DNA from 4 places in the Bacillus sp. LL01 genome. Region 3 is predicted to be linked to each of the others. Evidence: riboswitches for the same ligand, from Rfam matches in the RefSeq annotation. Region 3 holds a riboswitch; each other region holds the start of a gene.
The links. Region 3 has a riboswitch for S-adenosylmethionine ahead of AB685_RS30485 (YezD family protein). Riboswitches for the same ligand answer to the same signal wherever they lie in the genome.
Positions count from the first base shown of each region.

Region 1: linked by a shared signal. The riboswitch ahead of AB685_RS04185 (sugar ABC transporter substrate-binding protein) and the one ahead of AB685_RS30485 (YezD family protein) in region 3 are both predicted to bind S-adenosylmethionine.
Region 2: linked by a shared signal. The riboswitch ahead of AB685_RS07225 (methionine ABC transporter ATP-binding protein) and the one ahead of AB685_RS30485 (YezD family protein) in region 3 are both predicted to bind S-adenosylmethionine.
Region 4: linked by a shared signal. The riboswitch ahead of metK (methionine adenosyltransferase) and the one ahead of AB685_RS30485 (YezD family protein) in region 3 are both predicted to bind S-adenosylmethionine.

Region 1 covers NZ_LFEL01000001.1:817,883-823,634, forward strand. The annotation lists gene AB685_RS04180 (sugar ABC transporter ATP-binding protein) at 1-1,431, opposite strand, end outside; gene AB685_RS04185 (sugar ABC transporter substrate-binding protein) at 1,492-2,604, opposite strand; SAM riboswitch class I at 2,713-2,819, opposite strand; gene AB685_RS04190 (alpha-glucosidase) at 2,953-4,623, opposite strand; gene AB685_RS04195 (hypothetical protein) at 4,845-5,752, shown strand, end outside.
Region 2 covers NZ_LFEL01000002.1:139,238-144,989, forward strand. The annotation lists gene AB685_RS07215 (MetQ/NlpA family ABC transporter substrate-binding protein) at 1-51, opposite strand, end outside; gene AB685_RS07220 (methionine ABC transporter permease) at 70-726, opposite strand; gene AB685_RS07225 (methionine ABC transporter ATP-binding protein) at 719-1,744, opposite strand; SAM riboswitch class I at 1,882-1,999, opposite strand; gene AB685_RS07235 (diacylglycerol kinase family protein) at 2,107-2,991, opposite strand; gene AB685_RS07240 (hypothetical protein) at 3,062-3,397, opposite strand; gene AB685_RS07245 (MFS transporter) at 3,519-4,790, opposite strand; gene AB685_RS07250 (thioredoxin family protein) at 5,118-5,432, opposite strand; gene AB685_RS07255 (toprim domain-containing protein) at 5,458-5,752, opposite strand, start outside.
Region 3 covers NZ_LFEL01000006.1:203,612-209,363, forward strand. The annotation lists gene AB685_RS17975 (ferredoxin--nitrite reductase) at 1-347, opposite strand, end outside; gene cysC (adenylyl-sulfate kinase) at 363-962, opposite strand; gene sat (sulfate adenylyltransferase) at 978-2,129, opposite strand; gene AB685_RS31775 (hypothetical protein) at 2,157-2,369, shown strand; gene AB685_RS17990 (inorganic phosphate transporter) at 2,462-3,538, opposite strand; gene AB685_RS17995 (phosphoadenylyl-sulfate reductase) at 3,569-4,285, opposite strand; gene AB685_RS30485 (YezD family protein) at 4,393-4,542, opposite strand; SAM riboswitch class I at 4,816-4,920, opposite strand; gene AB685_RS18000 (hypothetical protein) at 5,238-5,752, opposite strand, start outside.
Region 4 covers NZ_LFEL01000004.1:43,888-49,639, forward strand. The annotation lists gene AB685_RS12815 (ABC transporter substrate-binding protein) at 1-719, opposite strand, end outside; gene AB685_RS12820 (prolyl oligopeptidase family serine peptidase) at 843-1,631, shown strand; gene pckA (phosphoenolpyruvate carboxykinase (ATP)) at 1,654-3,240, opposite strand; SAM riboswitch class I at 3,697-3,862, shown strand; gene metK (methionine adenosyltransferase) at 4,040-5,239, shown strand; gene AB685_RS12835 (PIG-L family deacetylase) at 5,681-5,752, shown strand, end outside.

The DNA.
Region 1 (5,752 bases), on a different contig from region 3:
GCCGTCGTAAAGCACATACACCCTATTGGTCAGGCAGACAATCTCTGAAAGCTCGGATGATGCGTAAAGGATGGCTTTACCACGTTTTGCAAGTGCTGCAATCAGTTCAAAAATGTCCCGTTTGGCGCCTACATCGACCCCTTTTGTCGGCTCATCAAACATATAGATATCAGCATCGGAAACAAGCCACTTTCCGATGGCAATTTTTTGCTGATTTCCTCCTGAAAGGGTGTGAACACTTGTTTCGGATGATGGTGTTTTAATGCCTAATGCTTGGATGATCTCTTGTGATTTGCTTTTCTGTGCTTTTTTATCAAGGAAATGAAAGGCGTTGGTGAATGCATGGAGGTTTGCCGAAATTAAATTAGTTTGCACGGATTCGTAAAGGATGAGACCTTCCTTTCTCCGCTCCTCTGGAACAAATGCCATCCCATTCCGCACTGCTACATGGGGGCTTTTCACCTTGACCGTTTTCCCTTTAATTCGAATGATTCCAGTGGTTTTAGACGAGTCTCCGAACAATGCCTTGCACAGCTCCGTTTTACCCGCTCCAACAAGTCCAGCTATTCCCACCACTTCCCCTCCTTTTACGTGGAGGCTTACATCTTTCACTATTGTATGGTCGCTGAGTCCTTCTACTTCTAGTAGGGGCTCACCTAGAATTGGATTGTGTTCAGGAAATTTTTGCTCCAGTTTCTGACCCAACATCCACTCGACAATCTTTTCTGGGCTAAGATTTGCTATTAGATCCCGTTTTACTACATGTCCATTCCTCATAATCGTTATTTCATCACAGATTTCCACAATTTCAGGAATACGGTGAGAGATGAAGATAATCCCTACCCCTTCCTCTTTCAGCCGTTTGATAACGGAAAAGAGTTTTTTTGTCTCCCTATTGCCAAGAGGCGCGGTTGGCTCATCCAAAATCAGAAACTTGCAATCTGTTGAAATGGCCCTCGCCAGCAGGACCATCTGCTTTTCCGCCAATGACAGTGAGTTTACTAGACGCTTGGTTGAGATATTACTATTCAACTTCGCTAATTGTTTAGCTGCCTTCTTATGTATTTCGCTCCAATGAATCCATTGCTTGTTTCCAGCGTGCTGGACCGTCTCTTGCAGCATGATATTCTCCGCAACCGTTAGTGTCGGGATTAACGCCGCATCCACTTCCTGATAGACGATTTGTACCCCTGCCTTTTGGGAGTCAGTTGGTTTAGAAATAGAAAGTTGTTTACCTCCAAGTTTAATTTCCCCGGTAAAATGATCGTAAGCACCCGCCAGCACTTTCATCAAAGTTGATTTCCCCGCACCATTAGCCCCGATTAATGCATGCACACTACCTGGTTTCGCGGTAAAAGTCACATGGTCCAGAGCTTTCACTCCAGGAAACTCAATTGATATATCTTTCATTTCAAGTGTTGTGTTTGTCATTCTGCTCCCCCTTTCTTAAAACATACAAACACTCTCTCCTGATGAAGAGAGTGCCGTTTATTATTTTTTGTAATGCTCCTTCAACGTGTTCATCCACTCTTCTAAAAAGGCGTCCGACTCTCCCCAGCCTTCTACGACTGATGAAAGGTTGCCCATGTTTACCACTTCACTTGATTGTTGCAATTCTTCTTGAGAGATTAAGGAAGCTTCCAAGTCATATGTTTGCGGCGTTTCTTCCCCTGCAAGCTTTTTCGCAAGTAAGCGAAGGTTTACAGCACCAATCAATTTCGGATCCACAGCAGCTGTGTATTTCCAAGGGCTTCCTTCTGTACTGATTTCCTGAAGGTCCGCATTGGAAACATCTATTCCGTAAATCTTGATTTCTTCCCTGCCTGCCTCTTTCAACGCTCGAGCCGCTCCGACTGCGAAAGCATCCCATGTGGCAAAAATAGCATCAATACTTCCTTTAGGGTGCTTGTTCAACATTGCCGCAACCGCGTTCTGTGTTTGAACGGAAGTATCTGCCGCTGCTACCCCAAAGCGTTCCACTTCATTCAGACCAGGATTGTTTTCTAATGTATCCTTATACACATTGTTGCGACGAACCATCGGGGGGAAACCGTCTACCCACAGATACACCACATTCGCTTCCCCGTTAAAATCGTTGACCAATTGATCAAGTGCTAACGTTGCCAGCTCCTCATCATCTTGAGAAGTTAACGTAACTCCTTCAATGTTTGCCAGATCTCCATTGGAATCAAAGGTCACCACTTCCTTGCCACTGTCGACAAGTTGCTGAACACCTTCCACAGTTGCGGCGTCATCACCATGAGAAATGATAACCCCGTCATAATCTTGGTTAACTGTCTGATTAATTGCATCATGGAATTTCGCACTGTCCCCATTTGCAGTAAATACATCCACTGTAAATCCAAGTGACTCTCCTTCCTCTTTCGCTCCAGCTAAAAATTGCGCAGTATGATCATCTCCGCCAATCTTTCGGATAACCTTAATTTTCGCACCATCTCCATCTGCAAATTTCTCTGGTACATTCTCAATCGGCCCCGTAGGCTTACTGCTCGCGGCAGAATCGCCTCCTGCATTGCACCCTGTCAATAATAATGTTGCTGTAGTTAGTGCAACAATTCCCTTTTTAAAAAAGTTTCTGTTCATTCTTTTTACTCCCCTTTTGAAATTCTCTTTTTACTTTAATAAAATAAAAAAACCTCTCCAAGAATAGAGAGGTTTGAGCGCTAATTGAAAACAAAAAGACTTGTCCCTCTCTTATCTTTCAAAACATCACTGTTTTGCAGGATTTAGCACCAATTCCAAAACGGAACGGTTGCTGGGCGTCATAGGGCCAGTCCCTCTGCCACTCTTGATAAGAGATCGAAATATTTAGTTTATTAAAAGAATTAAGTATTACTTTACCGCCTTAAAGGAGAAGTGTCAATCCATTTTTCAAAAAAAATTTTATAATAGAAAAGCCCCACCCAAAAGGTAAGACTTTCCCATCATATATTATTTCGCAACTATATAAACACGAGTTTCATAAGGCTTCAATGTCAATTCAGACATACCCTTATGCGCAGTAACCTCATAGTTTTGAAGACGAAGGTCTGCAGAAGCTACTACAAGTTCTTCAAGATCTACCGTTACTTCTTCTTCACTCAAGTTACATAATACAACCGCTACCTTATTATCAAGCGTTCTTGTATAACCGTAAACTTGCGTATCATCTTCTAGGATAAGATTGTATTCGCCATAAACAAATACTTCTTCTTCTTTACGGATATTGATCATGTCGCGATAGAAGCTTAATACAGAATTCGGGTCGTTCCATTGTTTCTCCACATTGATGGTTTGGTAGTTTTCATTCACGCCCATCCATGGAGTCCCCGTTGTGAATCCACCGTTTGGCTCGTCGTTCCATTGCATTGGAGTACGGGAGTTGTCACGGCCTTTAGCCCAGATGATTTCCATCACTTTTTGAGCATGCTCTTCGCCTTTGGCACTCTCAATATCGTATAGGTTTTTCATGCCGACATCATCGTAGTCATTGATGCTGTCAAATTTCACGTTGGTCATACCAAGTTCTTGCCCTTGGTAGATGAAAGGAGTTCCTTGCATTAAGAAATACAACGCGCCAAGCGATTTCGCGCTTTCTACTAGGTACTCTTTATCATTACCCCATGTAGAAACAGAACGAGCCTGGTCATGGTTTTCAAGGAATAATGCATTCCAGCCATTCCCTTCCAACCCTTTTTGCCATTTCGTTAATGTTTTCTTCAGTTGAAGAAGGTCTACGCCGCCTTCTGTTCCTTTTTCCCAGAGACCTAGGTGTTCAAATTGGAAGATCATGTTGAACTTACCATTCTCTTCGCCAACCCACTCATCAGCTTGGTTCAGTTTCACACCGTTTGCTTCTCCGACAGTCATAATATCGTAGCGCGCAAACGTTTGCTCTTTCAATTCCTCTAGATGCTTTTGAATTCCTTCTACATTCATCATGTAGTCAAAAGATGGAACATAGTCTAAACCTTTTGGATTTGGCAAGTCCGGGAATCCAGGTTCTTTTCTGATATGCGAAATTGCATCTACACGGAAACCGTCAATCCCTTTATCCAACCACCAGTTGATCATATCGTACAATGCAAATCGAACATCTTTATTTTCCCAGTTCAAATCAGGCTGTTCCGTTGCAAAGATGTGCATGTAGTACTGCCCAGTTTTCTCGTCCAACTTCCAAGCGGGACCATTAAAAATACTTTCCCAGTTGTTCGGCTCTTTGCCATTTTTTCCATCTTCCCAAATGTACCAATCGCGTTTTGGATTGTCCTTAGATGATGCTGATTCAATGAACCACTTATGCTGATCAGAAGTATGATTGATTACCAAATCAATGATAAGCTTCATATCGCGGTTATGCACTTCTTCAAGCAACTCATCGAAATCCGCCATGTTCCCGAAGTCTTCCATGATATCTTGATAATCACTGATGTCATAGCCATTATCTACGTTTGGAGACTTATACATCGGACAGATCCAAATAACATCTATACCCATATCTTTTAAATAATCTAGTTTAGAAATAACTCCACGTAAATCACCAATACCGTCCCCATTGGAATCCATGAAACTTCTAGGATATACCTGATAGGCAACAGCTTCTTTCCACCAAATCTTTTTCAATCTTGATACACTCCCTTATTAACTACACTGAACTATGATAACGGTTGCATGTTTGCGTAACCGTTTGCACAAATCTATAAAAAAAATATCACTTGGATTAATTCCACTACTTTACTATACCATCTTTTTCACTAATTTCAACTTAATTTCTGATTTAGTTTATTCATGAAATGCTAGTAGATGGTAACACTAACTGGTAGGAATATATTAGGAGGAAACCAATGATGAAGTATATATGGATTTGCCTATTGGCCGTATCCCTTATATTGGCCCCGCTTCCCACTTACGCAGCACCGGACGAACTAACTAAAGCCGCTTTCACCAGGTACAATTCCTTATGGCTTTTTGACGGCATTAAAGAGGCTCCGATTCATGAGAACATTACTGTTGGTAAGTTTAGCTGGTCTTTTGATGGAAAATGGCTTGTGTATGAGGCAAAACAGCTAGATTCCGAATCCCCCGAATCAGAAATCTGGCTGTATAACGCCGAAACTAAGTCTTCTTCCAAGTTGAAAATCGTTGGTCATGATCCAATATGGAATCCTGTTGACCATACGCTTGCTTTCTTGACGGGCTCCATTCTTTGTGTAGTGGAGCTATCTTCCGGTACACCAGTGATTCATCAGCTAACTGGTGGCGTATCTAATTTTACCTGGGATGGTAAAGGTGTCAATCTAATAGCTTCAGCCAGCGCCGCCTTGTTTCCGGATGGATGGAGCCATCCAAGGCTTTACGAAGTCCATTGGGGAATCGAAAAGGAAGCGCATGAGATGGATATAAAAGTAACCCCTCTTCACACCGTTGGATCTCCACTGAAGTATGAAGACATTTCTATACTTGCGGTGGATGTGGAGAACTTCTCCTGGTCACATGACGGGAAAAGCTTAGCAATGGTGGTGGCGCCGACTGCTTCCTGGTCTGCAGACAGCAATATGCTCAGTGTGTATGTGAAAGAAAACAAGCTTTTCATTCCACTTGGGGAAATCTTGCTTGATTCCAATTGGATAAAGTGGGCTCCGACTAAGCCTCTTCTTGCCTCCATTCAGGGTGGTGGCCGCATGACTAGTGGCGGCGTTAAAAACAAAGTGCTGACGACAAGCACCATAATCCCAAATTATAAAAAGACACA
Region 2 (5,752 bases), on a different contig from region 3:
AAGCAATACTGTCAATAACGAAATTACTACAAGACTTAATACTCTTTTCATCAATAAACCCCCGCTTTCTTATCGTTTGTCTAGTTTGTTGGTTACTAAATCTCCAATAAATTGGATGATAAATACAATGATTAAAATAATGACTGTACATACAAGCGTTACTTCCCAGTTGTTACGTTGGAAACCATCAAGAAATGCCAGATTACCTAATCCACCGGCACCAATGATTCCCGCCATTGCGGTGTAACTTACAATGGCAATTGCAGTTACGGTAATACCGGAAACCAATGCTGGGATCGATTCCGGAATGAGCACCTTCCAGATGATTTCTGAAGTTTTTGCCCCCATGGAACGGGCTGCTTCTATAACACCTTTGTCAATTTCACGCAGTGCTATTTCCACCATACGAGCGTAAAATGGTGCAGCTCCAATAATTAATGCTGGTAGTGCAGCATTAGCACCGATTATGGTATCCATGATGAATCTTGTAAATGGAATAAGTAAAAATATTAATATGACAAAAGGGATGGATCGGAAAATATTTACGAATGCGGCCACAATTCCATTAATAAGACGGCTCTCCCAGATGTTTCCCTTCGCTGTCAGGAACAATAGCAGTCCTAAAATGATTCCTAAAATGAAAGTGGCGACAACGGATATGCTGCTCATATAAAGGGTTTCTAAAGTAGCATCCCACATTTTGTCCCAATTAACTCTCTCAAGCATGTGTCATCACCTCCAAATCCACTTGCTGCTCACGGATAAACGCCAATGCCTGCTGAACCTCGGCGTCATCTCCATCAAGATGGACAAAGAGTGAACCATATGCGCCATTCTGCGTTTGTGAGATCTTTCCTTGAAGGATGTTGACATCGATAGGAAACTTTCGTATCAAGTTCGTGATCAATGGTTGTTCAGCAGATGTCCCTACAAAGGTCAACTGAACCACTTTTCCTTTCGGGTACTCTGTTAATAGATGTTCTACCGTCTCCTGCGTATCTTCCGGTTCTGTCACCTGCTTAACGAAGCGTTTCGTTATCGGCTGTTCAGGTTTCCGGAAAACATTAAGTACATCTCCCTGTTCTACAACCTTGCCATTCTCCATCACCGCTACACGGTGACAGATTTTACGGATGACATGCATTTCATGCGTAATCAGTACAATGGTCAGGGATAATCGCTTATTGATATCCACCAACAGGTCGAGAATCGAATCTGTTGTCTGTGGATCCAAAGCTGAGGTCGCTTCATCACATAAAAGAACTTTAGGGTTGTTGGCGAGCGCTCTTGCAATTCCCACCCTTTGCTTTTGTCCTCCACTCAACTGGGATGGATAGGAATCTCCTCTTCCATCAAGACCAACCAACTTGATAAGTTCTTCTACCCGCTTGTTGCGTTCTGCTCTCCCTATACCGGCAATTTCAAGTGGAAATGCTATATTTTCTTTAACCGTTCTGGACCACAGCAGATTGAAGTGCTGAAAGATCATACTGATTTCCTGGCGTGCTTCTCTAAGCTCCCTGCCTTTAACCTTCGCTAGGTTTTTCCCTGCTACATCCACTACCCCGTCTGTTGGAGTTTCCAATCCGTTTAGCATGCGGATCAGGGTACTTTTGCCTGCCCCACTGTATCCGATAACACCGAATATTTCCCCTTTGTTGATGGATAGATCTATGTTATCAACAGCTGTAACCGGACCATTTTTCGTTTTAAATACCTTTTTTACACCTTGAAGTGAAATCATGCTTGCACCTACCTTCTTACAATTCCTTGTCTTAGCTTACCCAATTGGGTTTAATCAAACGTTTGTTTAAACACCCGGAAAATAAAAAATCCCTTCCGCAACAATGAGCAGAAAGGATTAAATGTAAAGAGTCCTTTCTCTCATCTATCAAAGCAAATACCTTTGCTTTGTGTGAATTGGCACCAATTTCAACAATTGCTTGTTGACGGTTGCCGGGTATCATAGGGCACGTCCCTCCACCTCTCTCGATAAGAGATAAACATATATAGTTATAATTAAGTATTTGGGCAATTCGAATTAACGAGTGTTATCGTATCACGGTGATAAATAGCCTGTCAATCAAAAACTTTTTATGAATCTATTTACAAAATCTTCAGGATTTTCTCCTGTACACTGAACTCGGCTTTTCCATTTTCAACGATTTCTCCATCGCATTGCATAATTAAAGGAGAATTCGGCTTGACCTGTATGGAGCTTCCTCTAAGCATCTTCACATTTCGATGCTTAATATGCCTTCCTTTAAAGGCTAATGGAAAAACAAATAATAGTTCCCATCTTCCGATTCCCGAAACCACACAAACATCCAGTTGGCCGTCATCAGCTTTTGCATCCGGACATATCATGATCCCCCCGCCATAGTACGGCAGGTTGGCCACTGCTATCAGCCAGACATCGATAAATTCATGTGTCTTTCCATCCACCAAAACAGTAACCTTTGACGGTTGATAAGTAAATAGTACTTTAAAGATATTCAACACATAGGACAATCCGCCAAGTCCCATTATATTCATAAAGCGCTTAGACTTTGACTGGTTGGTAACTTGGGCAACCCTCCCATCAAATCCGAGTCCCGCAATGGAAATGTAATACTCCTCCCCTACCTTAGGAACATCGATGAGTTGTACTTCTCCTTTGAGGATACGCTCCAAAGCACCTTCAGCGTCAAAAGGGACTCTCAGACTTCTTGCCAGGTCATTACCAGAACCGGCAGGAATAACTCCGAGAGTCACCTCTTTAGCGATCAGTCTATTCACAACTTCATGAATGGTTCCATCTCCGCCTACTACTACCACAGCATTTACGTTATGCTCATCTATATCTCCAATCAATTCACCGGCGTGACCTGCATGTTCAGTGAAAGAAACATTGTAGGACACCTTCCTGTTCTTCAACAGTTTTTCCGTAGTTTCCCAAACACGCATTCCTTTTCCGTTACCGGCCATCTTATTGACAATAAAATAATACACTTCCTACACCGCCTATAAATCTTCTCTATTTCTATCTTTACTTTATTCGTTACAGGCGTGCACAATTCCTTTATGATACTTCTTTTCTTTCCGACCGGTTCACTAAGGTAAACAGCGAATCCAGCAGTAGGTAATGCCTGAAAGATCCTTTGAATGACAGCCCTTTAAGGTCCCTCATCTTCGTTCCTTTCAATAGTTCCATTATTTCTTCTGTAGACCCCTCAATCACTATATCCACCATCTTTGCTTCTTCCTCGACCTGCAGATCACTTTTACAAAGCGAAAAGATCGTCTTTTCTCCATAAGCGACCAAGCAACAGCGCAGACTGTAGTAAGGTAAGATCTCCATCACATGCAATTTCTTCTTTGCTTTTGCGATAAACAATTCCAAGCTTTCTTTTACCATACATACCCGCCCCCTTTGCCTAAATAATTCCGTTTCAGCTAATTAAATCCCTGCAAAACGAAAAGAACAATTACCGCGCATTTGCGATAACTGTTCTTCATTTCCCAAGAAATATGTCAGACTATGATGTCTTTACCAAAGTCTTTTGATAGGTTGCCGTCGATTTTTCTCTAAACATCAAATAAAAGAAAAAGGAGCTTGTCAGATAAAGCACTGCGGTAATGGAGAAAACAATCGAATATCCCCAATATTCCCCATACAAAAGCACAATGGTCATGGACACCGGACCCATGCTTGCCCAACCGAGCGAGAATACCATCTGATTTATCGAATTGGCAAAACCCTTTAACGAATTATCCACTTTTTCCATCATCATTGATGAAATAATCGGGTTTGCGGCATTCATTAAAGCCTGCCTGAATAGAAAGCCAAGTGCAGCTAACCAGAAAATTTGGGTGAAGGCCGTTAAAAGCATGAAGGGTAAGGAGAGAAGTTGCAGAATTACTACCGCCCTCATTTCCCCTACTCTCCGGACAACCGCCGGCCCGATGATCATGGCTACAGCAGTCACGGCCTGACCTAATGAGAGGACTATTCCAATCGTTGAATTGGAGGTCCCAAACCGGTCTGCAAAGTACATATTCAAATATGGAATAACCAATCCTGAACCAAACCCTATCAATATGGACGCAAAGGAAAAGGCGAAGATCAACTTCCATTGTCCTTTAGGAATGGATGATTTGAAGCTTTTTATAGAAAATGCCATGTTCTCTTGCTTACGTTGAACTTCAGTTGTTTTAAGCAAAGGAAAGACCCCGAACATGAATATGACGCTTCCGATTAGAAGGGTCAACCTAATGCTCCATACTGGGCTAAGACCAGCTATATGTAAAAACAGATCAGTCAACGTTCCGCCAAGAAGATTTCCCACCACATTCGCACACATCATGACAGCAAAATGGTAGCTGAACAACTTTACCCGCTGCTCTTTTGTAGAGCTTTCCGCAAGCCAAGGTACTACTGTCACCTGAATGAAAGCCATCGCAATCCCTGCAATAAATGCGCTAACTAAAAGTAGCGATTCAAGTTCAAAAATACTTCTCAAGAACATAAATATCCCACTGAAAAACACACCAAAAATCATCATTTTCCTGCGGCCAATTTTATCGCTCAATATTCCTGCAGGTATCAAAATGATAGCTGCAGCCAGAGATGACATGGCAATTACATTTCCATTCACCGTTTCCGCAAAACCAAGTTCTCTTATATAAAAATTATAGACAATCATAAATATTCCCAGCCCGATCTGGGTTAGGATATTTACGATAAACAATTGCTGAATGTTGTGGTTATAACGTCTGAATGATTGAAGCCAGTTTGCATTTTTCAATATGTAAGTGCCCCTTGTCCGTTTATATATTTCGCATCCCTAAACAAATTTACTCCTTTTTCTGAAAAATGGCAATAGGTGAAAATGTCGAATTAATAAAAAGCTCACTATAAATTGTGGCGCAGTTTGTATAAACGTCTGAATGCAATAACTTTGTTGATTGGAGTGGAAGGCGCGCAGACTCCTACGGGAGGAAGGGACAAGGGAGACCCCGCAACGAAGTGAGGAGGCTCCCGGACCGCCCGTGGAAAGCGAAGCGCCTGTAACGGAAATCAACAGCTTATCCAATCCAAAAATAAAAAACACCACAAAATGGTGTTTTCTACTTATTTACTTCCCGTCATATTGCTTTACAAGTCCATAAAGATAGTCCACAGAACGGAAGGCATATATTTTTTTCAAGATTTCGCCATTTTTGAAAATCATCAAACAAGGGACACTCTCGATTTCCCATTTCATAGCTAGATCCTGTATATAGTTTACATCCAACATTCCAAACGTAAACTGTGGGAAAAGCTCCTTTGTCACATCCATCATCCGCTTTGCAACCTGGCATGTCCCGCACATAGGAGTATAAAAATAGACCACAGTCAGTTGATTTTCATTAATTTCTTGTATTAGTTCATTTTTCGTCCAATCCTTCATTTCCTCATCCTCAATACAATCTTTATTACAAAAACTGTGCATGAATATCTATATTTGCACTTAAAAGCACAGTTGCTATATGGTGATGTGGCGCAGAGGCCACTTCGCGATACATTTTATCAATATAAAGATGATCTGCTTCAGGGAATTCCCGTTTGAAAAGCTTTCTGAGCTTTTCGCCGGAACTATCCGCATCCACTAAAATGTATACCTCTTTATCCAAAATATCTTCCATCAGTTCATCCAGTTTGGTAGCACTGATGGTACCATTTGTACATATAATATGAACCGGTTCGTTGATTACTTCCAGAATGCGCTTT
Region 3 (5,752 bases):
ATCTGCTCGATTTCCAGCCAGTGGAATTGAATGGCCTGCCGTGTTGTGATATCGAATACTCCACGTCCATAGTCGCGGGCAATGGCTGCCAATGCTTCGACCTGAGGTTTTGTGAGAATTCCGGAGGGGACATTGACCCTCATCATGAAATAGCCGTCCTCTTTTGGTCGCTGGAGGTAAAGTCCCGCCCATTTGAAAAGGTCCCACTGATCCTTAGGAATGGAATCGAATCCATTCTTTGCGTAATGCGGGATGTCATCGAGAATTCGGAGACCATCCTTTTCCAGTTTCGCTTTCTCCGTTTTGTTTAACTTTTCATTATCTGCCCAGTGTTTCACATATGCCATGAGCGTTTCCCCCTTCTAGATAATTTTTTGCTCTCTTAAGTATTGGAGTATTGTTGTGACGGCTTCCTCCACCGTCAGTTTTCCGGATGCTATCGTGATTTCCGGTTGTTTCGGCTTTTCGTAAGGAGAATCGATGCCGGTGAAGTCCTTAATTTCCCCACGTCTTGCCTTTTTGTATAGCTCTTTTGGATCTCTTTTCTCACACTCCTCCAAGGGACAGTCCACAAACACTTCAATAAACTCGCCCTCTTCGAACAGCGTCCTCACCTGATCTCTGTCGTTTCGGAAGGGGGAGATAAATGCTGTTGTGACAATCTTTCCACTGTCGACAAAGAGCTTTGCCACTTCCCCGATCCGGCGGATATTTTCGTTGCGGTCAGCTTCTGTGAATCCGAGGTCCTTGTTGAGTCCATGGCGGACATTGTCTCCATCAAGCACATACTCGTTGATGCTCTGGCGGTATAGTTCCGTGGACACTGCGTTTGCGATGGTCGACTTACCAGATCCGGATAGGCCGGTGAACCAGAGGACACAGCTACCATGCCCATTCTGCACACGGCGCTCCTCTTTTGTAATGGTCTGTTCATGCCAGGTGATGTTTGTCGCTTTCGTCATTTGTGTTTTCCTCCTTTATACGGCTGCTGTTTTCTGTTGTTGTAGTCCGTCGATTAAAACCTCAATGACCTCTTTTCGGCTAAAGGTGGACGGTGGCAGCTCCCCGGCTCGCAGCAACTCCCTCACTTTTGTTCCTGATAAAATAACCCTGTCCTCCTTTGAATGCGGGCAGGTCTTGTCAGAGGCCATGCCCTCGCATTTGTTGCAGTAAAAGCTGTGTTCGAAAAACAGCGGCTTGATGCCAAGTTCCTCCTCTGTGAATTGATGGAAAATATGCTGCGCGTCATAGGTCCCGTAATAGTCGCCAACTCCTGCGTGATCCCGGCCGACAATGAAATGCGTGCAGCCGAAGTTCTTTCTGGCAATGGCGTGAAAAATTGCCTCCCGCGGCCCGGCATAGCGCATGGCGGCTGGGTACACAGCGAGTTCGACCCTGTCTTTCGGATAATAGTTTTCAAGCAGGACCCGATAGCTTCTTAGTCTGACGTCTGCTGGAATATCGTCCGATTTCGTTTCACCCACGAGCGGATTTAGGAAAAGCCCATCCACCGTTTCAAGTGCCGCTTTCTGAATGTATTCGTGGGCGCGGTGGACAGGGTTTCTCGTTTGGAAGCCGACGATGGTTTTCCAGCCTTTTTGTGCGAAAAGTTCACGGGTTTCTTTTGGTTCGAGCCAGACATCCTGGGCCACCCCTTTGTTAGTCTTTTGGGTAAGCGTCACTTCCCCGGCAACGTAAATGTCGCCTCTTTCGAATAGACGTTTGACTCCCGGATGTGCAAGTTCTTCCGTTTTGTAGACTTCACGTGCCTCTTTTTGGAGGTCCGGTTCGTACCATTCAGAGACGGTGATGACTCCGTAAGTGGTTTGCTGGTAGGTAAGTTTGTAGGTTTCACCTTCTGTTAGAGTTTTTGCCACTTCCTTTGTCACTGGGAGGGTGACAGGCACTGACCATATGTTGCCGTTTTGGAGTCGCAGGTTTTCGACGACGGATTCGTAGTCGGATTTTGTGAGGAATCCAGTGAGCGGACTGAAGAGCCCGACTCCGATGAGTTCGAGATCGCTTAGAGCGATGGCGTCTATTTTGATTTCTTTTGTTATGTTTGTCGTGTCATAGTTTGGTTGGTAGGCCTGCACAAGTGTGCCGCCGTGTGGTTTTGGTAAGGTCATTTGTTTTCCCTCTCTTTTGATGGATTTTTGGTTGAAAATTTAAGTTTTTTTATTGATTTAAAATCGTTCGGTCAAACTTTGGTTATGTTCGGACAAGTTCACCGCTACATTAGATGCAGTTCGGTCAACTATTTGATTGGTTCGGTCATATTAGACTTGGTGTTCGGTCATTTGGAAAATTGGTTCGGTCAAGTTGAGAGAATCTTCGGTCAAGTTCGAGCAAACTTCGGTCAACTTTAGGAAATCTTCGGTCAAGTTCGGCAAAACTTCGGACATTTGGTCTGTGCGCCCCCATTTCGCCCCGCCAAGCTCCACCACCCCAAAATCCTCAATTAATCCTCGCTGCCCGTAGACACCGCCGCTGCCCCCGTCCCAACGCCGCCCGAACGCTGCATCAAAAACTTCACCCCGAACACTGAAATCAATACCCCCAGCATCGCAATAACCGGATACACATTCTGCTCAATCAACAGCTGAATCAGTGTGTAGGAAAGTACCATTGATAACACCGGCGATACCACCCACACAACTAGTAGCTGCACGACAATGTCCTTTTTCAAAACGGATCGCCCCTGTTTAACAAAGCCGATACCGATAATGGAAGACGTCGTGATCTGCGTCAGTGGCACCGGAATGCCGAACACCGAAGCCGCAGTTACTATTCCGGCTCCCGTCCCTGAAATGACGCACCCTTCCTCTAGCCGCAGCTTCGTTATTTTCTTGCCGTTCGTTTCCATGACACGCCAGCCGAGCAACAGCGCTCCAAGTGCGACAAACAGCCCTCCCCAGAGAATCCCCTGTCCGGTGCTCATGATGCCTGCTCCCACAAGCGGTCCAACGGCATTGGCTACATTGTTCATCCCGGCCGAGAATGCCTCGAACACCCCCATGACGACGACCAGTACAGATAATACCGGAACGGCCCGGGACGACTTTACCCAACGATCTATCACTCTATTTTTCAGCACCCAGGTGGCACCGATTGCCATCAGGAAAGCGATAACCGGGGTCAGCAACCAGAACGAAACGATCCAGGCAAGCTTTCCGACAAACAAGGATTGATAAACAATTCCGGCACCCACTACGGCACCAACGGTCACTTCACTTGTGGAAAGTGGGATGCCGAATACATTGGCCAAAAATAAGGATAGAGCAGCGGATGCGATTACGATAAGCGCAATAGCAACGGTAAAGGTGCTCTGGGGTACAATGCCGCTCCCCATCGTCTTGACTACCTCTCCTCCACCCAGCCATGCCCCGAAAAACACTGCTATCCCGCATAACACCAAAGCCAGATTTCGTTTGACAACTCCTGATCCATAGGCGATCCCCATGGATGCCGCCGCACCGCTCGCACCAATATTCATGGCGAAAAAAAGACCAACGATGACGGCAATGGTAACTAGCATGCTTTTTCCTCCTTCATTACATGACCAACTTTAGTTTGTATGCAGCCCGCACTCCGTCTTTCCACTTCCCACCCAACGACCGGCCCTGGAATCTCCGTCCGTTCCGACTGCCTGCGTACAGGGAAAACAGCCGATGCTTGGGTAACCGTGGTCATGGAGTTCGTTATAGGGAAGACCTTTGGATCTGATGCGATGCCAGACGTCCTCCCATGTCCAGTGAATAAGCGGACAGATTTTAATGTTCTGGAATTTATCATCACGATTCAGGAAGTTAGTGTTGGCCCGTGTTGGCGACTGCTCCCTTCTCAATCCGGAAATCCATGCCTTTTTTGGCGTGAGCGCTTCTCTTAGCGGTTCCACCTTGCGGATCTGACAGCAGCGGCTAGGATCTCTTTTCCAAAGGGCTGTGCCATGCACTTCCGCTTGCTCCTCCAAGGTGAGGGCCGGTTTCCTTTTTTCAATTTGGAGCTTTGGATATCTGGCTTCTATCTGCTCGATGACCTTATAGGTTTCTGGAAAATGGAGATCCGTATCTAAGAACACAATCCGGGCATCCTGCCTTACCTCCTGAATCAGATCGATCAGGACCACCGCCTCGGCTCCGAAACTCGAGGCATAAATGATTTCGTCATCGGAGTAGTTTCCATATGCCCATTGCAACATGGCTTTTGCACCCTTTGTATCATCATCAATCGGAAAGGAACCCGATAGTTCCTTCCAGTTTTCATACGTGATTTTCTGTTCCATTCACTTACTGCTCCTTTCTTTTCCAACGAGAAAAGGCAGCCCTTTTACATGTGCATGCTTGATGAGCATCATGTAAAAAGACCGCCTCCAGTTTGTCTGGTCAGCGCCTATTTATTTTTCTGAAGGCGAACCTTCTCATTTTTTTCTATTTGAATCACTTTTCCATCCTGTACCACCAGGGTGATAGATCCAAATTTGACTGTTTGCAGCATTTTTTCCAAGTGGGTTACGACATCTTCCCATTCCGACTGTTCCAGTTGGCTCGCCTCCGTTTCTTAATGCATTTATATTAAGACTGTTTTCGTAAACTTTGTTGCTTTTTCGTATTTATCAACCAACCGTTATAACCCTTACTGTCGTGCTCTTTTCCCGCTTATCTAGATTAAATTACATGCGTATTTTAGAGTAGATAAGCAGTAAAAAGTCCAATAGCCGACTTTTTACTAGTGAATTGCAACAATCTTTGAGAAAAGAGCCTATATAAAAAACGCCTCTCCCATTAAGGAAAAGGCGCATCGTATGTATGCTGCACCTTATCTTCCAAAATGGGAATCCATTTTGCTGGAATTGGCACCTTGCTGTTCGCAGGTTGCCGGGCTTCAACGGGCCAGTCCCTCAGCCGCTCTAGATAAGCGTCAATTAAGTTGTCATTTTATAAGCTGTTTTCGTAAACTTTGTTGCCTTTTCGTATTTTTAGGCAAGCCGACATATTCATTGTTGTCGTGCTCTTTTCCTGGTTCTACAAAATGGCTTCTTGCCAATTGGTAAGTAAATAAACTTATAAAAAGTCCTATTGCCGACTTTTTATTGGCATATAGCCACATACTTTTAGAAAAGAGCTTTGTTAAATGTTAAAATTAATCCTACCATACGTATATGAATTGTCAACAATGAAATTGACTGTTTTTTAAGTTTTTTTATTTTTAGGAAATTGGTCCTAGTCCGCTTCAGCTCAGTCTCCGATTTTTTTCAGCTTAGTTTCGCCATTCATCAGTACTGCCTGATATATGTTTCCGCCTCTTGTTTCAAACACGACTCCTTGGATGGTATCCTCCAACTTTTCAAAGGTGATGATATCTCGTTTCGTTAGACCATTGGAATCAAACGTCACTTTTCCTTCCATCTTGAGTTGGCCATCACCGATCTCATCCGCCAGTTCGATTTCATGGTCGAGCACACGCTCTTCAATCCAGCCGGCAAGTAAAGGCTCCAACGTTTTTTCGTTAATTTTCAAATTTTCACTAGATGTAAGAATCATCGAGTAGCGGACATACTGGACCGTCCCATACTCGTTTTCCCCCATTCCGAGTGAAAGGGAGGAGATATCTAATTCAGGGTCTGCTTCCTTTTGGGTAACCATATTGCATGCGGTTAACAGGAACAAAAGACAGAATAAAGCCATTGTTTTTTTTATGATTCTTCCCCCTCCTAGAAACCCTGTAAATATTGCCATCACCTTTAACATAT
Region 4 (5,752 bases), on a different contig from region 3:
CGGGTGAACTTCTCGGCTGCCTCCGGATTCTCTTTCAGGTAGCTTTCCTTTGCCATGAAGGTCGTGTATGGAAGGTGGCCTGACTCTTCCCCAAAGGAAGCGACGATATAACCGATCCCTTCCGCTTCAAAAATACTTGCCTGTGGTTCAAAGAGCTGAACGTACTCGCCAGTGCCGGAAGCGAAGGCACTAGGGATGTTTGCGAAGTCTACGTTTTGTATGAGGTTCAAGTCATTCTGCGGATCGATACCATGTTTTTTTAGGACAAACTCTCCCGCCATTTGTGGCATGCCGCCTTTTCGCTGACCAAGGAATGTACTGCCGTTTAAATCCTCCCATGAAAAATTATCAAGTTTTTCTCTGGACACTAAGAATGTTCCGTCTGTCTGAGTAAGCTGGGCAAAGTTGATGATCGGGTCATTGGAGCCCTGGGCATACACGTAAATGGACGTCTCAGAACCTACCAATGCAACATCTACACCATCCGCAAGCAAGGTGGTCATGGTTTTGTCGCCACCCCAAGTAGTGGTGAGTTCCACTTCCAGCCCTTCTTCTTCGAAAAATCCTTTTTCAATGGCGACATATTGGGGAGCATAAAAAATAGAGCGGGTGACTTCGGCGATTCGAACTGTTTCTTGTTTATCACCACCGCAAGCTGCAAGGGCAGCGATTAAAACAAAGGATAATAAAATGCTTAACGCTATTCTTAAACCTTTCATGTTCTACCTCCTCATAAATTTGGGGCATATGCTTTGTATGTTTTTATAGATTAGAGTATGATTTGGGCTAAATATGTGTGAATGCCTAGTTCGTCAAAAGGAGGCAATATTTTGCAAGACGGGATGATTATTGAAAAGACTCCATTTCCATCACCGAGTCCCCATATCAATGTGTACACGGTGACCTATTATAGTAGCGGCTTGAGAGTGAAGGGATTGCTTGCCGAACCGAAAGCGGAAGGAAAGTATGATGGATTTCTTTACTTAAGAGGTGGCATCAAAAATGTCGGACAAGTTCGTGTCGGCAGGATTGTCCAGTTTGCCTCGGAAGGGTTTGTGGTGATGGCACCTTTTTACCGAGGAAACCAAGGTGGCGAGGGAAATGAGGACTTTGCTGGTGATGACAGAGAGGATGCGTTTTCTGCTTATAAACTATTGGCGCTGCACGAAAAGGTTCTACCGGGGCGTATTCATGTATTCGGTTTCTCCCGCGGAGGTGTGATGGCTCTTATGACAGGAATTGAATTTCCTGAGGTGTGTTCGGTCGTGTCCTGGGGCGGGGTATCCGATATGTTTCTGACATATGAGGAAAGAGTGGATCTTCGTCGGATGATGAAGCGAGTAATTGGAGGGACGCCGAATAAGTATCCGGAAAGGTATGAGTGGAGAACACCGCTGTTGGAGCTTGACCGGCTAAATGCGCCGATCTTGATTATTCATGGAGAGCTGGACAAAAATGTTTCCATAGAGCATTCCTACAGGTTGGAAAAGTGTGCGAAGGAGATGGGGAAGACGGTGGGGGCGTGGTATTATCCGGAGTACACGCATTATTTTCCTCCAGGAGAGAACCGGAGGATAGTGGAGCGGCTTACAAGATGGATGAAGGAACAAAAGAAAGAGCGGAACCTTTGATGGTTACCGCTCCTTTTTCTTATTATACAGTTGGTCCGCCCATTTCAAGGACTTCCCCAGGTACATTTTCAAACTTCTTGAAGTTCGCTTTGAATTTGCCTGCAAGCTCGCGAGCAAACTGATCATATTTCTCTTCGTCATGCCATGTTTTCTTAGGTTGTAACACTTCATCAGGTACACCTGGTACATGAACAGGAATGGAAACGCCGAAGTATGGATCCTTTTCCACTTCAACATTTGTCAAGTCGCCCTCAAGTGCGGCCTGCACCATCGCTCTTGTGTAGGAAAGCTTCATGCGGTTTCCTACGCCATATTCCCCGCCAGTCCAACCTGTGTTGACAAGGTAGACCTGTACGTTGTGCTCATCGATTTTCTTACCAAGCATCTCTGCATAAGTGGTAGCAGGAAGTGGCAGGAACGGTGAACCGAAGCAAGTAGAGAATGTTGCTTGTGGTGATGTAATTCCGCGCTCTGTCCCTGCAAGCTTGCTTGTATATCCACTTAGGAAGTGGAACATTGCCTGTTCCTTGGAAAGCTTGGAGATTGGAGGCAATACGCCCGTTGCATCGGCTGTTAAAAAGACGATCGTTGTCGGATGGCCAGCAATACTAGGTTGAACGATATTTTCCATTGCATCCAAGGAATAGGCTGCACGAGTATTTTCGGTTAAAGTTGAGTTATCATAATCGGCAATTCTAGATTGTCCGTCAATGACCACATTTTCAAGGACAGATCCGAAGCGGATTGCATCAAAAATCTGAGGTTCTTTTTCATGTGTCAAACCGATGCATTTCGCATAGCAACCGCCCTCAATATTGAATACGCCCGTATTGGACCAACCATGCTCATCATCACCGATAAGCTTGCGGTTCGGATCAGCGGAAAGAGTTGTTTTACCAGTACCAGAAAGTCCGAAGAATAATGCTACATCGCCTTCACGTCCAACGTTTGCAGAGCAGTGCATCGGCATGATGCCGTTTTCCGGTAGAAGATAGTTCATCACAGAGAAGATGGACTTTTTCATTTCACCAGCATATTCTGTGCCGCCAATCAGTACCACGCGCTTAGTGAAGGAAATGATGATGAATGCTTCTGAGTTCGTTCCATCAACAGCTGGGTCAGCCTTGAAGTTTGGTGCAGAAACGATGCTGAAGGCAGTTTCATGTTTGGCCAATTGCTCATCATTTGGTTTAATGAATAATTGTTGCGCAAAAAGGTTATGCCATGCGAATTCGTTGATTACCTGGATTGGTAATTGATATTTTTCATCAGCGCCAGCAAATCCTTTAAAAACAAATACTTCATCTTTATTCTCTAAGTATGTTAAAACTTTACTATATAGACGGTCGAATACTTCTTCGGAGATTGGGCTGTTTACAGAGCCCCAATCGATTTTATCCTTGCTCAAGTCTTCTTCTACAATAAATTTATCTTTAGGGGAGCGACCCGTGTATTTACCAGTGGTTGCGAGTACCGCACCTGTTGATGTCAGGCAGCCTTCGTTACGGTTTAATACTTTTTCCACCAATTGGGGAACAGACAATTGTACATGTGTGTTGCTTCCGTAAATTAATTTTGTTAACCCATTATCGATACCAACCGTTTTCATCATGGATAACTCTCCTTCAACTTGAATTAATAATTTTATATTGTTTTTCTCATCTGTTAAAAAGTATAACACATTCGATCTAATAGTCCATACTAATTAGCTTATTTTATGAAAATTAATGTGAATTCGTTAACGTTTTGTGAAAAACAGGCTTATCCGAGTGGAAAGCAGAAAGCAGTTAGATAGAGTTGCACGTGTGAAAGCGTTATCAATTTTAGCGCAAAGTGAGCGGATGGACATGTATGAGCCCGAATCCCTCTCCCATTATAAACCCTGTTGCCGATAAGTAAAAGAGAATGATGGACCAAATTCTTAAGGCTTAGAATATCAGTAGAAGTAAAAGAAGGACAATGATAATAAGGAAGCAATAATTTCCTGTAAATCATTGTCGAATTATTTCTCTTTTTTATTGACATGAAAGGTTTTAGTGCGCTAATATAGAACCTTGAACGGATACTCTTATTCCGAGCTGGTGGAGGGACAGGCCCTATGAAACCCAGCAACCTGCTCAAAGGATGAGCGAGCGCAAAAAGCACGCCGCTTTTTTTATTTTTAGACCAGATATGGTCGCTTGAGAAAAGGTGCTAAACCTGAGCAAGGCTCTGACCTTGACCGATAAGAGTGAAAGGCTAATTCTTGAAATCAAACCTTTCCTCAATTTTGTGGGAAGGTTTTTCTATTTTTACACAAGATAACAAAGAACATCACAATAGGAACTGAGATCCGTATCAAATATAACTGCTGTACATGAAGAGAAATCAAACACTTTTCATAAACAAAAAAGGAGGAACTTTTTTTAATGACTAAACAACGTCGTTTATTTACTTCTGAGTCCGTAACGGAAGGGCACCCGGATAAAATTTGTGACCAAATTTCCGATTCCATCCTGGATGCAATTCTAACTAATGATCCGAATGCACGCGTAGCGTGTGAAACTTCTGTTACTACTGGATTAGTATTGGTAGCTGGAGAAATTACAACTTCCACTTATGTAGATATTCCTAAAATCGTTCGTGAAACGATCCAAGGCATCGGTTATACTCGTGCAAAATACGGCTTTGATGCGGAAACTTGTGCAGTATTAACTTCCATTGATGAGCAGTCTGCTGATATCGCGATGGGTGTTGACCAGGCATTGGAAGCACGTGAAGGCCAAATGTCAGATGCTGAAATCGAAGCAATCGGAGCAGGAGACCAAGGTCTAATGTTCGGATATGCTTGTAATGAAACAAAAGAATTAATGCCATTACCTATTTCACTTGCACATAAGCTTTCCCGTCGATTAACAGAAGTAAGAAAAGATGAAATTCTTCCTTACTTACGTCCGGACGGAAAAACGCAAGTAACAGTGGAATATGATGAGAACAACCAACCTGTTCGTGTTGATACAATCGTTATTTCCACTCAGCATCATCCTGAGGTTTCTTTAGAGCGCATCCAACGCAATATTAAAGAGTTTGTTATCAAGCCTGTAGTTCCTGCAGAATTGATTGACGAGAACACAAAATACTTCATCAACCCGACTGGCCGTTTCGTAATCGGCGGACCTCAAGGGGATGCTGGTTTAACTGGACGTAAAATCATTGTTGACACTTACGGCGGTTACGCGCGCCATGGTGGTGGAGCATTCTCCGGTAAGGATGCAACGAAAGTTGACCGTTCCGGTGCATACGCTGCACGTTATGTTGCAAAAAACATCGTAGCAAGCGGACTTGCTGACAAATGTGAAGTTCAATTGGCTTACGCTATCGGTGTTGCTCAACCGGTATCCATCGCGGTTGACACATTCGAAACTGGTAAGGTTTCTGAAGAGAAATTAGTAGAATTGGTTCGCAACAACTTCGACCTTCGTCCAGCAGGAATCATTAAAATGCTAGACCTTCGTCGTCCTATCTACAAGCAAACTGCAGCTTACGGCCACTTCGGACGTAACGATCTTGACCTTCCTTGGGAGCAAGTCGACAAAGCAGCTACTTTGAAAGAGCAAGCGAACGCTTAATATAGATATAAAAAAACGCCTTAGAATGAGAGCTCCCAAAAGAGCTTTTGTCCTTGGGCGTTTTTTTAGTAAAGTATAAAATTCGGGTCTTTCCCTTGGTTGACGTAAAGGGGTTGATTTCCGTTGCAGGCGCTACGCTTTCCAATGGGCGGTCCGGGAGACTTTTCAATACGTTGCAAGGTCACACTAGTCCCTTCCTCCCACAGGAGTCTGCGCGCCTTTCACTGCAATCAACTGGTGTGTTGCATCCAGCATAAAGTAATAGTACTTTTGCATCTGACCTTGATTCCGAAAAACAGGAATTTCGTCCCGTTCAAATTATTTTGAATTTTGTGTATATTTAGATAGTAAGGAAAGTTTACTAACTAATTATAAGGAGGGATGAACAGGGTTTCATCTCAACAAGACATTACATAGAAAAATAATTTGGGAGGTTTTGAATTGAATAGGAGAGTAATATTAGTCCTGTTGTCAGTCATTTTTCTTTTTCCTTTGTTGATGCCAAATGCCGCT